2 linked regions of the Geminicoccus roseus DSM 18922 genome follow. The protein of the gene in region 1 interacts with the protein of each later gene in a pairwise test. Links are inferred from orthologs where the notes say so. Each region holds a gene or a part of one and is shown on either strand. Other genes may lie near its edges. The genes, in order: grxD and GEMRO_RS0100090.

Region 1 (8,227 bases):
TGCCGGTGATGCCGCACGACCAAGCGATCCTGAAGCTGATCGGCTCGCCGGACCTCTGCTCCAAGCGCTGGATCTGGCAGCAATACGACCACACCGTCGGCGCCGACACCCTGATCGGGCCTGGCGGCGATGCGGCAGTGGTGCGGGTGCTCGGCACCGACCGCGCCCTGGCGGTCTCCGCGGACTGCACGCCCCGCTACTGCCAGGCGCATCCGCGCACGGGCGGGATGCAGGCGGTGGCCGAGTGCCGACGCAACCTGATCGCCACCGGGGCCCGGCCGCTCGCCATCACCAACTGCCTGAACTTCGGCAATCCGGAACGGCCGGAGGTGATGGGCCAGTTCGTCGGCTGCATCGAGGGCATGGCCGATGCCTGCCGGGCCTTCGACTTCCCGGTCGTGTCCGGCAACGTCTCCCTCTATAACGAGACGGACGGACGGCCGATCCAGCCGACCCCGGACATTGGCGGCATTGGCCTGATCGAGGATCTCGACCGGGTGGTCGGCATCGGCCCCACCGCTGACACCCAGGTCCTGGTCCTGGTCGGCGAGACCTATGGCTGGATGGGCGCGTCCCTGTACCTGCGCGAGGTCATGGGCCGGGAGGAGGGCGCTCCCCCGCAGGTCGACCTGAACCACGAGAAGCGCAACGGCGACTTCGTCCTGGCGCAGATCCAGGCCGGCGTCGTGCGCGCCTGCCACGATGTCGGCGACGGCGGGCTCGCCATCGCGATCGCCGAGATGTGCCTGGCGTCGGGCCGTGGTGCCACGCTGGAGATCCCCGATGGCCTGGCCTCGATCGGCTGGCTCTTCGGGGAGGAGCAGGGCCGCTACGTGCTGGCGGTGGAGCCGGATGCGCTGGAACGGCTGGCGAGCGATGCGACGCGGGAGGGCGTGATCCTGCGCGAGATCGGCCGGGTCGGCGGCGACGCGTTGCAGGTCAAGGACCTGCCCCCCATATCGATCGAAGAGTTGCAGCGTGCGCATGAAGCCTGGCTCCCCGACTACATGGGCGGGGACGCGGTAGCCGCCTGACAAGAGGAGCCTCGATGCCAGTCGCCAAGGACGATCTCGAACGGATGCTGAAGGACAGCTTTCCGGATGCGAGCGTGCGGATCGACGATCTCGCCGGGGATGGCGATCACTATCGTGCGGTGATCGTGTCCGAGGCGTTTCGCGGCAAGACGCGCATCCAGCAGCACCAGCTGGTCTATGCGGCGCTTGGTGGCCGCATGGGCGGCGAGCTCCATGCACTCGCGCTCACGACTTCCGCACCTGCGTCCTGAAGCCCCTGGAGTTTTTCGACAATGAACGATACCGCCGACAAGATCCGCGAGCAGATCAAGGCCGACCAGGTCGTGCTCTACATGAAGGGCACCCCGGTCTTCCCGATGTGCGGGTTCTCTGCTGCCGTGGTGCAGATCCTTTCCCAGACCGGCGTCAAGTTCCAGACCTACAACGTCCTGGACGATGCCGACCTGCGCCAGGGGCTGAAGGAGTTCAGCAACTGGCCGACCTTCCCGCAGCTCTATGTCGACGGCGAGCTGGTCGGCGGCTGCGACATCGTCCGCGAGATGTACCAGTCCGGCGAGCTTACCCAGCTGTTCGACGAGAAGTCCCTGGCGAAGGCGTGACCCGGTGCAACGCCGCCTGCTAGCTGCAGGCGGCGTTGCCGGAACAGTCCTGGGCGAGCTCGATCGAGGAGGCCGTGCCTCCATCCTGTGTCTGGACCAGGAGGGGGACCGCGCGTGGATCGTTGCTGACCCGCGCCTCGATCCACCGCCCGTCGTCGGACTGCCACTTCTTCAGCCAGGAGGAGTTGCTGGCCGATGCGATCGGCTGGATCACCAGCCTGGCACGGGCGGCGCCGTTCTCGGCCGGCAGTGCCGTGGCTTCGATGTCGTAGCGCGAGCGGCCATCGAAGATCGGCACCGTCTCGCGATCCGAGCGATCGGCGGAGGCCATCCAGCGGCGGATCCGCAGGATCCCGGTGAGCGGGTCGACCGTGTTCGCCCAGAGTTTCTTCGGAATGTCGACCTTCTGCGGCTCGCCGCGCTTGAGCAGAACGATGTCGGCCGGGTTGCCTGCTTCGTCGTAGTGGATCTCGATGTCGCGCGTGTAGCGTCGGCTCTCGTAGTAGGCGCGGTAGCGCTGGGACACGAGGCGTCCGTCCAGCTCCCGCGCCACGGAACTCATCTGGCCGCTGTAGGAGGTCAGCAGCGACGCCACGCCGCGGCTGGTGATCGTCATGCTGCCGGCGACGGCGTCGTCATCCGGCCGGAAGGCCAGGACCAGGTCGGCCACGTGGAGGCCGCCCCAGTTCACGCCCAGCCGGAAATCCTCGGCCACGGTGTCGGCGGCAAGGCCCATGCGTGGCAGGAGCGTCGCCGCAGCAAGAGCCCCGATGAGCACGCCACGTCGGTGGATCATCGTCGACACATCTCCAGTCTCTTGCGATAGGGACGGCATTCGCGGTCAATCTGATGGCATCGATGCAACTGTCGGACAAGTGGTTCGGGCGCTTGGTGGTTCCAAGCCTCCTGATGGCCGGATTGGCAGGATGCGAGAACGGCCTGCCCGACAGCCCGTGGACGATCGTGCAGCCGTCCCGGCTGGAACGGCCGGGCGTCGTGCTGTTCGATCCGGAGGCGCGCCATGCCGAGCTTGCCGCCATGGACCTGCGGGCCCGCGCCTTTCTGTGCGGCCCGCCGGAAGAGGAATGGCAGAGCTTCAAGGCGATCGCCCGCCCGAAGGCGCCGGGCAGCAGCAAGGGCAAGTCCGCCGAGCCCTTCGCCATGGAGGTGATGCGCGCCACCGCCTGGGCGGTCGCCACCCATGACCACGGCTCCATCCGGGCGGTGGTCCGGGTGATGGACCGCTGGGCCAAGGGCGAGGCGCTCACCCAGGTGGACGAGACCAGCAACGAGCTCTACGCGGTCAACCGGACGGTCCTGCCGTTGATCGTGTCCTGGTCGGCGCTGAAGGGCGAACTTGCCCGTGACAGGGAGAAGACCGCCCGGATCGAGCGGTGGCTGGCCGACCTGATGCAGCTTCGCCGGCAGATGGCGCCGGCACCGGGCAAGACCACCGCGCGCAACAACCACCACTACCTGAACGCCAGCGTCGACATGGCGTGGGGAGCGCTGACCGGCAACCGGAGCGCGTTCGACCTGGGCGTGGCAGCCTACATGGATGCGCTTGCGGCAATGCGCGCCGACGGCTCCCTGCCGCTGGAAACCAACCGGGGCGCCCGGGCGCTCTGGTACCAGCGCCATGCGATCGCCTCCCTGGTGACCATCGCGGAGATCGCCTCGGTGCAGGGCGTCGACCTGTACGGACGGGAGATCGAGGGCCGGTCGCTCCACACCGCGGTCCGCTTCCTGATCGATGCGATCCAGCAGCCGGAGATGGTGCTGGGCTACGCCGCGGAGAACCACAACCCCGGCACCGCGGACGAGTGGTGGATGCAGGATCTTTCCTTCCTCGCGACGCGAGGGCATGGCAGGCACTACATGGCCTGGGTGGAGCCCTACCGGACCCGTTTCGCGGACCGGCCGGAGGCCCGGGAGCTGAGCGCGCTCCTGGCGGCCCGGGATCCGGACTTCCAGCCGGCGATCGACGACTATTCGGGCGGGAACATGAGTTGCTTCTTCGCTGATCCCCCGGCCCGGTTCGCCATCTCGACCGTCTCCGCCGTCCAGTCGCAACCCGACGAAGGATAAGAGCTTGATTCGCTTCTACTTCAACCTTGCGCCGAACCCGATGAAGGTGGCGCTGTTCCTCGAAGAGGCCGGCCTCGACTACGAGGCGGTCCCGGTCGACACCCGCAAGGGCGAGCAGCACAGCCCGGAGTTCCGGGCGATCAACCCGAACGGCAAGCTGCCGGCGATCGTCGACAAGGACGGGGCCGGCGGCGCGGTGACCGTGTTCGATTCCAACGCGATCCTGCTCTACCTGGCCGACAAGACCGGGAAGTTCACAGGCTCGCCCGCCGATCGCGGCCAGCTCCTGTCCTGGCTGATGTTCGTCGCCACCGGGATCGGCCCCTATTCCGGGCAGGCGGTGCATTTCCAGAAGGCTGCGCCGGAGCAGCTGCCCTACGCGATCAACCGCTACCGGCGCGAGGTCGAGCGGCATTACGAGGTGCTCGACCGGCGCCTTCAGGGCCGGGCCTTCATCGTCGGCGACGACTACAGCATCGTCGACATGGCGGCGTGGGGCTGGATCATGCGGGCCGACTTCGCGCTGGGCGGCGACGACCCGCTGGGTGACTTTCCGGAGCTGAAGCGCTGGTACCAGTCGATCGACGCGCGGCCGGCCGCGGTGCGGGCGCGGGCGATCGGGCAGGGACACACGTTCAAGCAGGAGATGGACGAGGACGCCAAGCGGGCCCTGTTCCCGTCGAACTACCCCAAGGGGTGACCGGCCAGCCCGGCAACGAAAAGGCCCGCCGGAGCAATCCGGCGGGCCTTCGCGTCTGTCGAAACCGTTCGACGAAAGATCAGCGCGAGTAGAACTCGATCACGTCCGACGGCTTCATCTCGACCGGGTAGGGAACATCGGCGATCAGCGGGGTGCGGACAAAGGTGCCCTTCTTCCCCTTGGTGTCGACCGAGACATATTCCGGGATGTCGCGCTCGGCGAGGTTCAGGGCTTCCTCGACGAACGGGAAGTCCTTCGCCTTGGGCGACAGCTCGATCAGGTCGCCCGGCTTCACGCGGTACGAAGGAATGGTGACCCGGCGGCCGTTCACGTGGACATGGCCGTGGTTCACGAACTGGCGGGCGGCGAACGGGGTCGCCACGAACTTCATCCGGTAGACCACCGCATCCAGGCGGCGCTCGAGCAGGCCGATCAGGTTCTCGGCGGTGTCGCCACGCATCGCGGAGGCAGCTTCGTAGGTGTTACGGAACTGCTTCTCGGTGAGATTGCCGTAATATTCACGGATCTTCTGCTTCTGCGCGAGCTGGACGCCGTAGGGCGTCACCTTCTTGCGCTTGGCACCATGCTGCCCGGGACCGTAGGCGCGACGCGCGAGCGGATCCTTGGCGCGGCCCCACAGGTTCACGCCCAGACGGCGGCAGATCTTGCTCTTCGCGGCATTACGCTTAGTCATCGACCCTCGATACCCACGGCACGACAAAAACAACGCCGCTTCCCAGATCGAAGCAGCGTGGCGGGAGCTATAGCGACACCATCGGCGATGTCAAGGCGCTGTCTCCTTGCGACGGCGCACCGTCGCCAGTTCCTTCACGATCCCGCGGAACAGATGGACCTCCGAGGTCGTGAAACCGCGGCGCTCCAGCATGGTCTCGATGGTGAGCGCGAAGGTGCGCCGACGGTCGGCAGTCTTGAAGAAGTCCACCCCGTCCAGTTCCACCATCAGCGCCTCGTGCAGCCGGTGCACGTCGGCCTTGGATGCCGGGACGCTTTTGTCGGTGGAGGCTGGCAGGGGACGCTCCGGGCGCTGGCGGTGCCATTCGTAGGACGCCAGCAGGACCGCCTGGGCCAGGTTCAGGGACGGGAAGTAGGGATTGACCGGAATGGTCAGGATCGCGTCGGCAAGGGCGATCTCGTCGTTCTCCAGGCCGGTCCGCTCGGGGCCGAACAGGAAGCCGACCCGGTGCCCGTCGGCGATCGCCTGGTGGGCGGCCACCGCGACCTGCTCGGCCTCCAGGACCGGCTTGGTCAGGTCGCGGCTCCGTGCGGTGGTAGCATAGAGCGTGTTGACGTCGTGCAGGGCGGCCGGGAGGTCCGGGAAGATCTCCATCCGGTTCAGCACCTCGTTGGCGCCGGATGCCGCCATCAGCGCCTTGGCGTTCGGCCAGCCGAAGTTCGGGGCGACCAGGCGGAGCTGGTAGATCCCGAAATTCAGCATGGCGCGTGCGGCGGTGCCGACATTCTCGGCCATCTGCGGGCGGCTGAGGATGACCACCGGGGCCTCGCCCAGGGTCTCGATTCCGCCGCGCAGGGTCTTGGAGCGGATCATGCTGGCGTCCTTCACGCGGCCTCCGCGGCAGACGCGCGCTGCTCGGTGACCAGCTTCCAGACGATCGCGTCGCAAAGGGCGGCGTAGGAGGCGTCGATGATGTTGCCGGACACGCCGACGGTCTGCCAGACCCGGCCGTCCTCGTCGGCGCTCTCGATGATGACCCGGGTGACCGCGGCGGTGCCGGCACGCGGCGTCAGGATGCGCACCTTGTAGTCGACCAGCTGCATGTCGCGCAGGCTCGGATAGATGTGGCTGAGCGCCTGGCGCAGGGCGGTATCCAGGGCGTTCACCGGGCCGTTGCCCTCGGCCACCGTGTGGAAGACATGGCCTTCCGCCAGCACCTTGATGCTGGCCTCGGACAGGTCGGTCACGTGGCTGCGAGCGTCGAAGCGGCGCTCGTTGATGACCCGGAAACGCTGCAGCTCGAAATAGTTCGGCAGGATGCCCAGCGAGCGGCGCACCAGCACCTCGAAGCTGGCGGCGGCCCCGTCATAGGCCCAGCCTTCCGCCTCGCGTTCCTTGATGGTGCGCAGGAGGTCCTGGACCTGGTCGTCGGACGGCGAGACGGCCAGGCCCATCTCGGTGAAGCGCGAGAGCAGGTTGGAGCGGCCGGCCTGGTCGGAGACCAGCACCTCGCGGGCATTGCCGACCAGGCCCGGGTCCAGATGCTCGTAGAAGCTCGGGTTCTTGGCGACAGCCGAGGCGTGCAGGCCGGCTTTATGCGCGAAGGCGGACGCGCCGACATAAGGCGCGTGCCGGTTCGGCGTGCGGTTCAGGCGCTCGTCGAAGGTGCGGCTGATCTGGGTCAGCCGCTTCATGCCCTCGGGCGTCACGCCGGTCCGGTAGCCCATCTTGAGGACGAGCGTCGGGATCAGGCTGACCAGGTTGGCGTTGCCGCAACGCTCGCCCAGCCCGTTCAGCGTGCCCTGGACCTGCCGGGCGCCCTCGCGTACCGCCGCGATCGAGTTGGCGACCGCGTTGCCGGTGTCGTCATGAGTGTGGATGCCCAGCCGGTCCGGCGGCACGAAGGCCGCGACCTGCCGGGTGATCGCCGCGACCTCGTGGGGCAGGGCGCCGCCATTGGTGTCGCACAGCACGATCCAGCGCGCGTCGGCTTCCAGGGCCGCCTCCAGGGCGGCGCGGCCGTAGCCTGGGTCCTTCTTCCAGCCGTCGAAGAAATGCTCGGCGTCGAACATCGCCTCCTTGCCGCGCGCCACGAGGGCCGCGATGGAATCGGCGATCATCCGCAGGTTCTCGTCAGGCTCCACCCCCAGCGCGTCGACGACCTGGGCGCGCGAGGACTTGCCTACCAGGGTGACCGCCTTCGCCTGGCCGCGCAGCAGAGGTGCGAGGACCGGGTCGTTGTCGGCGGAGCGGCCGGCCCGGCGGGTCATGCCGAACGCGGTGAAGACGGCCCGCGCCAGGGCCGGCGGCTTGGCGAAGAACTGGTCGTCGGTCGGGTTGGCGCCCGGCCAGCCGCCCTCGACATAGTCGATGCCGAGCTCGTCCAGCAGCCTGGCGATCTTGATCTTGTCGGCCACCGAGAAGTCGACGCCCTGGGTCTGGGCGCCGTCGCGCAGGGTGGTGTCGTAGAGCCAGAGGCGCTCGCCGCTCATGACGCCCTCCGCCAGGTGGTGCCGCCGGGCCCGTCCTCCAGGATGATGCCGCGCGCGGAAAGTTCGGCGCGGATCCGGTCGGCCTCGGCGAAGTTCTTGCCCTTGCGCGCGGCCAGGCGTGCGGCGATCGCGGCCTCGATCTCCTGGCTGTCGTCGGCCACGGAGCCTCCCTTCAGCCAGGCCTCGGGCTCGGCCTGCAGCAGGCCCAGCACCGCGCCGGACGCCCGAAGCCGCTCGCGGTCCTCGGGTTCGTTCGTGCGGTTGAGGCGGCCCAGCAGGTCGTGGAGGACCGCCAGGGCCTTCGGCGTGTTCAGGTCGTCGCACAAGGCCTCGAGCAAAGCGGGCTCAGGTTCGTTCGTGCGATCCGCCCGGCCTCGGGTTCGTTCGTGCAAATCGCCGTTCTCGGGTTCGTTCGTGCGAAGCGCGGGAACCCGGGCCAGGGCGCCGTAGAAGCGGTCCAGGGTCGCCTTGGCGCGCTCGATGCCCTCCCAGGAGAAGTCCAGCGGCGAGCGGTAATGGGTGCCGAGCGTCCACAGGCGCACGGCCTCGCCCGGCGCCTTGGCCAGGACGTCCTCCACCGTGGTGAAGTTGCCGAGCGACTTCGCCATCTTCTCGCCGTT
Region 2 (8,114 bases), on another replicon or contig:
GCCCGATCATCTGCCACCTTCCATTTTTGGCCCGGCCGGACCCTACACGGGGAAGGGCGGGCCGTCAGCGGGCGCGCGGGTCGATCTGGCCGATCGACGGCGAGGTCGCCGGCAGGTTGACGAATCCGGGCCGTTCCTCCGGCGGCACCGCCGCCCTTCTGGTCATCCGCCAGAGCACGAAGCCCGCTACTCCGCCGGTAACCCCGCCACAGAACAGGAACAGCCCGGAGGGGCCGGTAATCTCCATGAGCTTGGCCGCGATCAGCGGCCCGCTCGCGGCACCGACCGCCCAGATGAACAGCATGCCGGACGCGAGCCTGGTCATCCCGCCCGGCTGGACCTGGTCGGCGGCATGGGCGGCGCAGATCCCGTAGAAGCTCAAGGCCACCCCGCCCAGCAGCAGGAACAGGACGAGCAGGGCCGGCTGCCCTGTGGGCGGGAAGGCGGCCAGGATGCCCGAGAAGCCGGCGACGCCCGCCAGGCAGGCGACGATCACCCAGCGCCGGTCGATCCGGTCCGACAGTCGGCCCAGCGGCCACTGCACCAGCAGCGACCCTGCCTGCATTGCCGAAAGCAGGATCACCGGCAGGCTCACCCCGATGCCGATCTGGTCGCCCCAGACCGGCAGGAGGGCCGGCACCGCGCCGTTGATCAGCCCGGCCCCCATCACCCCCACCACCGCTGCCGGCGCGGTCCGCCAGAGCTCCGCCAGCCGGAAGCCGAACTCGGTCGGCATCGGCGGCTCGCTGGTGCGGGTGAGGGTCACCGGGATCAGGGCTGCGATGAATCCCGCCACCGCAAGGCCGATCCAGACCGGTGCGGTCGGCACGCCAAGGGCGAACGAGGTCTGCGCCAGCACGACCGCGGCCTTGATCGTGACCAAGTAGAACGCGATCACCCCCCCGCGGGCATCCTTGGGCGTGGCGGCGGCGAGCCAAGCCTCGACGATCACGAACAGCCCCGCCAGCACAACGCCCATCAGGAAGCGCAGCAGCGTCCACAGCCAGGGCGACAGTGTCGCGGCGAAGGCCATCGCCACCAGGGCGCAGGCGGCGGCAAGCGCCGCGAACGCGCGGATATGGCCGACCCGGCGCACCAGGTGCGGGCCCAGGGCGCAGCCGAACAGGAAGCCGGTGCCGTAGGCGGTGCCGATCAGCCCGACCACCACCGGCGAGGCCTCGGCCAAGGTGAGCCGCACCGGCAGCAGGATGGCGAAAAGGGCGTTGGCGAACTGCAGGAGGGCCGCGCCGATGACGACCGCGATGACCGCAGTGTAGGGACCCATCCTCGATCGTTCCGGTCCGCTGTGAAGCTTTCCAGCCGTGCAGGCCGGCTCGCGCTGGACCTTGCATCAACCAGCCGCCGGTTTCGATCCCTTTTCCCGGAACATCGCGATCAGGATGGCGCCACGGAGGCGAGGCGCCGCGTGCGGGCAAACGCCTCCGTGGCCCGCGTCATTCCCGCTCAGTAGCCGTAGAACTCGTCGATGCGCCGGCCGTAGTCCCGGTCCATCCAGTGGCCCTGGTCCTGGTCCGCGGAATAGCTCGGAGCACCCTCCAGCCGGTTCTTGTCGATGTCGATCACATAGCCGCCGCTGATCCGGTCATAGGTCAGGGCGCGCCACGGCAGCGGGTGGTAGGTGCTGCCGATGCCGAGGAACCCGCCGAACGACAGGACCGCGTAGGCGACCTGGCCGCTGGTCTTGTCGATCATCAGGTTGTGGATGGTGCCGAGATGGTCGCCGGCACGGTTGTAGACCTCCGTGCCTTCGACCTTGTCGGAGGCGATGAGCGTGCTCGTCTCGTTGGCTTCGACACTGCCCTGGAGATCGCTCGAGGTCGCAGACATGGCTGCTTCTCCGGTGTTCGGTTCCTTGCTGGAACGAACATCGGGAGGATGGGCCGGTTCCGCCCGGGGCAGGGGAGTGGCGGCTCCGCCCCATTCGCTTCACGCAACCGCCGCAGCACCCTCGGGTCAGCGCGCCGACCAGGCTCGCGGGGCGCCGGTGTCGACATGGACGAAATGCGAGACCGGGTAGTAGCCGACCCCGCCCTTGTTCAGCGCGAGCGCGGCGTTGCGGATCTGCCGGGGAGTGCGGCCGGAGATCCGCAGGTCGACCGCCTGGCCCTTCATGTGGAAGCTGTTCTTGGCGACCCCGCGGCTCTTGCGCCGGAGCATCGCGTTGGTCTCGGGCGTACGGTAGCCGGACAGGACGTCGATGGACGCGTTGGTCTCGAGCTTGCGGTGCAGCTCCCAGAGCAGGTCCAGCAGGTCGGTGTCGATATGCTTGACCTCGTCGGTCCGCCAGTCGCGCATCACCAGGTCGATGCGGCGCAGGTTTTCCGGGATGAGGCGACCGTCCGCCTTGTAGACCACCTTCAGCCGTTCGCCGGTATGCTGGTGGGACAGGGACAGGACGCGTTCCACGCCCTTGGCCTTGCTGTTGGCGATCGCGGGGGCGGGGAAGGCTGCGGCGATGACCGGGGCGGCGGCGAAGGTGCACAGCCAGGAACGGCGCGTCAGCCTGGGGAGCGGCGCGGAGTCGAGCAAGGGGATCCCCCGTTGAGGCAGTAGGGCAAGCGGCCAGGGCTGCCGACGGTCGCGGCGGTTCTACCCTCGATGGCCGTACCTTCACCTAGAGTTTACTCTTGGCACGGGCAACCGGGCAATTGCGCCACATGGACTGTGGCAGTTCCGCACGATCAGCCGGCCGACCTTCGCCTCAACCCGAGCCATGCAAGCCCGCTGGCGGCCGCGGCATAGGCTGCGCAGCCAAGGAAGATGCTGGCAAAGCCGGTGCCGTGGTCCAGGAGGAGGCCGAACACGCCTGGCGCCGCCGCGGCCGACATGATCGTCGCCGAGGTCACCAGGGCCCGGACGCTGCCGAGGTCGCCAAGCCCGTAGAGCTCCGCCAGGGTCGAGGTGCTGACCGTGGCGAAGGCGCCTTGGGTGAGGGCTGCCAGCGCCATGAACAGGAAGATCGCCTGCGGCTCCTGGCCCGCCGCCAGCACCAGGCAGGCTGCCGCCTGCGGCAGCACCAGGACCGGCAGGAGGCGGCCGGCGCCGATCCGGTCCACCGCGACGCCGCCGCTCAGCGAGGAAAGGATCGAGGTCGAGGCGAACACCACGAAGGCGGCGGCGAACTGGGCGAGGCTCCAGCCCTTCGCGTCGACCAGCGCCACCTGGTGGAAGAAGATCCCGGTCGAGATGAAGGGCGGGGCCAGCAGAACCGGCAGGATCATCAGGAAGCGGCGGTCGCGCAGGAGCCAGAGCGCCGGGCGGGCCATGCCTCTCCCCCCGCCGCCGTCGCCGCGGCCAGCCGGGACCAGGGCCAGCAGCAGCGGGATCATCAGGATCACGAGCAGGCTGGCCGCGGCCAGCCAGACCGCGCGCCAGCCGATCCAGCCCTGCAGGTTCACCGCGAGCGTGGGCAGGACCGCCTCGCCGACGCTGAATCCTAAGGCTGCCAGGGCGATGCCGCGGCCGCGGAACGCACCCAGGTGCCGCGCGACCATGGTCATCGCCGCATGGCTCATCAGCCCCTGCCCGAACAGGCGCAGGCCGAACAATGCCACCGCCAGCACCACCGGGTGCGGTGCTGCCGCCAGGGTGGCGCAGGCCAGCGCCAGCCCGGCCACCGCCCCGATGCAGAAGCGCCGCAGGTCGATCCGGTCGATCTGCGCGCCCAGCCACAGCATCAGGAACCCGCTCAGCAGGTTCACCCCGGAATAAAGCGTCCCGTAGCCGCCATGGCTGAGATTGCCGATCGCCGCGATGTCCTGGGCGAACAGGGCGATGAAGAAGGTCTGCCCAAAGCTCGAGAAGAAGCAGAGCCCGAACCCGGCAGCGAGCCAGGTGAGGTTCGATCGCGCCGAGTGGGCGGCCGATCGGGGCGGGGCGGAGGACATGGACGGTTCCGAGACTGCGGAGCGGGCGCCGTTGCCGGGCACCCATCGCGCGTTCGCCGGCACCTGTCCATGTCTGCGGTCCCCGGGGCCCTCGTTCTTCGGGCGGGAGGAGGCCCGGCTCAGGAGGCCTGCGGCGAACCGGCTTCCTCGGGCGTCAGCGCACGCAGGGCCAGCGCATGGATCCGCTCCTCCATCAGCGGAGCCAGCAGGGCGTTGACCGCCCGGTGGCGGGCGATCCGGCTCTGGCCGCGGAAGCTCGCCGAGACGATCATCACGTCGAAATGGGTCTCGCCTCCTTCCCGCCATCCCCCATGGCCGCGGTGGTCGGCGGAACGGTCGTCCACCTGCAGCGCCAGCGGTTCCAGGGGCGCCAGGGCGGCGCGGATCCGGTCGGTCATCCTCATCTCAGCGTCTCCTCGCTTTCCCGCGCACCTGCCGCGCCACCGCGCCGCTGGCAAGCGCCGCCTTGCCGCCCTGCGCGATCTGCCCAGGCCGCAACAAACGTCATGGGCGCAAACCGATCGTTAACCTTTACGACCTAGAGTAGCGTCCAGACGCAACCGGTAAGGCTGGTGCGTTGCCTCGCATCCACACCGGAGACGATGATGAAGGGGAAGGTCAACGGGCTTTCCGCGCCAGGCAGCGGCCGCGCACGGGCCCAGGACATCGACCGTTTCGTGGGCAACCGCATGCGCGCCCGCCGGACGATGCTGGGGCTCACCCAGCAGCAGATGGCCGACATCATCGGCGTGACCTACCAGCAGGCCCACAAATACGAGAAGGGGGTCAACCGGATCGCCGCCGGCCGGCTGTTCCAGATCGCGCAGGCCCTGGGCGTGGATGTCGGGTTCTTCTTCGAGGGGATGAGCGGCATCGCCGAGGTCAGCCCGTCCCCGCAGCAGCGCATGCTGCTGGAGCTGGCGCGAAACTTCATCGCCATGCCCAACCGCCGCCACCAGGAAGCCCTGTGCACCCTGGCCCGGGCGCTCGCCGAGAACGACGACAACTAGGCGGAGGGGGCGGATCAGGCAGTCCGCCCACCCGGCAGGTCGATTCTCGAGAAGCCAGGCGCACGGCATCCGCCGGCCCGAGGGATGCAGGGTGATCGGCGGCTTCACGCCCACGCGCCGCGGCTTGTCCCGTCCTCGCGCGGCCGGGCGCGCTCGCCCGCTTCTGGGGCTGACGAAGGGCGAGAGGCCGCTGGCCATCTCCGGACAGTCTTCTGACGCCGGCCCCACGCGGCGGCAGAAGACTGTCCGGCCAGCGAACGGGTCATCCCGGAGCCAACGGCCCCTGCTGCACAACTCCGGAAATCGTTGCCAGCAGCCAGGCGGCGTGGATATTTCACTTCGATCGAGCGACGGAAGCAGTACGCGGCGTCTTCCGATCCTGCGAAATCCGATCCTGCGAATCGGGGAGGTGGCGCCGAATCGGATGGTCGATTGCTTCGCCGGTGCTGACTGCGCCACAAGGATGTCCTGCGTCGGCGGTGGCCGCTGCTTGGCTTCATTCCGGAGAAGGCGGGCGGATGGCGACCAGCGCCTCTGACATCGACCGCAAGCTCTGCCTGACCGCTGCGGCGATCGGCGCGATGACCCGCAAGGATCTCGCCTCGGCGTTCCGCAGCGTCAATCCCACAACCTCCTTCGACATCGAGCGTGCCCACAAATGGCTGCAGGGCCGCGCCCGGCCGCGGGAGCGCAGCATCTACGAGGACTGGAGGCAGGTGGCCGGGCTGGAACAGGCCGGCAGCTGGATCGCCGACTGTTCCCTCGAAGCCTTCCTTGATGCGCTATGCCAGCGGCATCGCCAGGACCGGGCGATCCTGCTGCGCCGCGCCGAGGCCTTTCGCGGCCAGCCGGCCCGTCCCCCTGCCGACGGGATGGCGGACCTGCTGGGCGCCTATGTCTGCTACTCCCATGCCTGGTCGCCCTATTTCAGCGGCCGGCTGGTGCGCGGCTTCCTGTCGATCGCGACCGAGCGGGACCAGCTCCTGGCCCGTTATGTCGAGGACCTGCCGACCGGAACGCTCAACGTGCAGGGCAGCGTGACCGACATCCGCCATGCGCTGCATCTGGACCTGCGCGATCCGAACGGCCACGCCCACTTCATGTACTGCCTGTTCCCGCCCTCCGCCCCGGTGAGCGTCCTGGGCGGGCTGATGTGCGGCACCACCATCCTCGGCCCGGAGCCGTGCCCCTCGGTGACCCGGATCCTGATGATCCGCCTGCCAGTCGCGCAGGCCCGGCCGCCGGAGGGGGAGGCTTATCTGCCGGCGGGCGGGTCGATCGCGCGTGACCTAGCGCGCATGGGGGTGCAGCTGGACGACCCGGAGCCGGCCGACCGGCAGCTCGCCGGCTTCCTGGGCAGCCGGACGGCCATGGGCATGGACCAGGTTCCCCAGGCGGCGTTCCGCTCGATTGTCGAGCTGTTCGACCGTGCCTGGATCACCCGGGGCGACCATGCCGGGTAAAGACAACCTCCCAGCGGACCGCACCACCCTGCCCGGGCGCGGGGCCAGCCAGCGACGTCCCCGCCAGCCGACGCTCAGGCGTTGTGGGAACCTCCACCTTCGGCCGTTGGCAAGCCGTTTGCTGCCTCCCTGCCCGCCTCGTCGGAACTAAGGACCCGTTCACCATGGATTCATCGCAGCTCCCTTATGCCAACCTGGTCGACATTGCCGGGCTGATCCGCACCAAACAGATCTCCCCGGTCGAGGTGACCGCGGCCATGCTGGAGCGCATCGAGGCGCTGCAGCCCAGGCTGCATGCCTACGTGACCGTGACCGCCGACCAGGCGATGGCGCAGGCCAAGGCCGCCGAGGCCGAGATCATGAGCGGCCGCTATCGCGGGCCGCTGCACGGCGTGCCGATCGGCCTGAAGGACCTCTGCTTCACCAAGGGCGTGAAGACCACCGGCGGCATGGCGATCTATGCCGACTACGTACCCGACGAAGACGGCACCGTGCCGGCGCGCCTGACCGCCGCCGGTGCGGTCACCCTCGGCAAGCTGAAGATGACCGAGGGCGCCTATGCCGAGCATCATCCCACGGTGCAGGCGCCGCTCAATCCCTGGAACCCGGCGCACTGGGCAGGCTCGTCCTCCTCGGGCTCGGGCGTCGCGACCGCCGCCGGCCTCTGCTACGGCTCGATCGGCTCGGATACCGGCGGCTCGATCCGCTTCCCGTCGCTGATGAACAACGTCACCGGCCTGAAGCCGACCTGGGGCCGGGTCAGCCGCCACGGCTCGTTCGTCCTGTCCGACACGCTGGACCATCTGGGCCCGATGACCCGGTGCGCCGCCGATGCTGCGGTGATGCTGCACGCGATCGCGGGCGAGGATGACCGCGACCCGACCACGCTGCTGGCCCCCGTCCCGGACTATCTGGGCGCGGTGCAGGCGGCCGGCGTGTTCGGCGCGCGCGGCCTGCGGATCGGCATCGACCGCGACTACAACACCAAGGACGTCGACCCGAGGGTGGTCGAGCTGACCGAGGCCGCCGCCGCGGTGCTGGCCTCGCTCGGCGCCGAGCTGGTGGAGGTCGAGTTCCCCGACAGCCAGTCGGTGCTGGAAAGCTGGGTGGCGTTCTGCGCCTACGAGACAGCCCATGTCCACCGGGAGACCTACCCCTCCCGCCGGGACGAGTACGGCCCGACCCTGGCCGGCTTCATCGACATCGGGCTGGCGCAGGGACCGCTCGACCTGGCGGCGATGGCGATCGAGCGCGACCGGTTCAAGGGCCGGCTCGCCCGTCTGTTCCGCAAGGTCGACCTGGTCCTGATCCCCGGCCTGTTCCTGCCCGGGCCGTCCCTGGAGCGGCTGGCCCTGGGCGATCCCTCGGAACTGACCCGCCTGCTCAAGTACACGGCACCTTTGGACGTCAGCGGCAGCCCGACCATCACGCTGCCCTGCGGCTTCTCCGACATCGGCGTGCCGGTGGGCTTCCAGCTGGTCGGCCCGCATCTGTCCGAGCAGACCCTGCTGTGCGCCGGCCACGCCTTCCAACAGGCCACGGACTGGCACACCCGCCATCCGGAACTGTGACTTTTCTGGGCATTTTCTTGCCGATTCCTGCATAAGCAATGATGCCCACGCCATCGCACCGCGCGGCCCGAAGCCGTGCATCGGCATGGTGGTGCCGATGCACGGCTTCGGCGGCCTGGTCGCTAACAGCGACACCGCCATGCTGCAGGACCCGCTGCCCGG

The links.
Region 2: the proteins of grxD (region 1) and GEMRO_RS0100090 interact in binary tests that used the Escherichia coli proteins (3 or more experiments, as listed by UniProt). The link is inferred for Geminicoccus roseus DSM 18922 from one-to-one orthologs.

Annotation. Positions count from the first base shown.
Region 1 is NZ_KE386572.1:4,245,392-4,253,618, forward strand. What follows is about bases 1-2,969. They hold grxD (Grx4 family monothiol glutaredoxin), read left to right. Parts: upstream 1-1,306; coding sequence 1,307-1,633; downstream 1,634-2,969. Other genes in these bases: purL (phosphoribosylformylglycinamidine synthase subunit PurL), read left to right, coding at 1-1,034; GEMRO_RS0121065 (BolA family protein), read left to right, coding at 1,049-1,285; GEMRO_RS0121075 (DUF3108 domain-containing protein), read right to left, coding at 1,653-2,429; GEMRO_RS32905 (alginate lyase family protein), read left to right, coding at 2,483-2,969. In the rest of the region: more of GEMRO_RS32905, read left to right, coding at 2,970-3,721; GEMRO_RS0121085 (glutathione S-transferase family protein), read left to right, coding at 3,726-4,421; rpsD (30S ribosomal protein S4), read right to left, coding at 4,501-5,115; GEMRO_RS0121095 (RNA methyltransferase), read right to left, coding at 5,206-6,003; cimA (citramalate synthase), read right to left, coding at 6,000-7,607; cysS (cysteine--tRNA ligase), read right to left, coding at 7,604-8,227. UniProt on the Escherichia coli protein: Monothiol glutaredoxin involved in the biogenesis of iron-sulfur clusters.
Region 2 is NZ_ATYL01000003.1:13,730-21,843, reverse strand. Bases 2,671-5,526 are described here. They hold GEMRO_RS0100090 (BolA family protein), read right to left. Parts: upstream 4,313-5,526; coding sequence 4,028-4,312; downstream 2,671-4,027. Other genes in these bases: GEMRO_RS0100080 (hypothetical protein), read left to right, coding at 5,437-5,526; GEMRO_RS26450 (helix-turn-helix domain-containing protein), read left to right, coding at 4,514-4,918; GEMRO_RS26455 (MFS transporter), read right to left, coding at 2,703-3,908. In the rest of the region: GEMRO_RS0100115 (TRAP transporter substrate-binding protein), read right to left, coding at 1-10; GEMRO_RS0100110 (MFS transporter), read right to left, coding at 65-1,285; GEMRO_RS0100105 (PRC-barrel domain-containing protein), read right to left, coding at 1,465-1,848; GEMRO_RS0100100 (YcbK family protein), read right to left, coding at 1,975-2,550; more of GEMRO_RS0100080, read left to right, coding at 5,527-6,381; GEMRO_RS0100075 (amidase), read left to right, coding at 6,546-7,952. UniProt on the Escherichia coli protein: Transcriptional regulator that plays an important role in general stress response. Has many effects on cell morphology, cell growth and cell division. Acts by regulating the transcription of many genes, including dacA (PBP-5), dacC (PBP-6), ampC and mreB.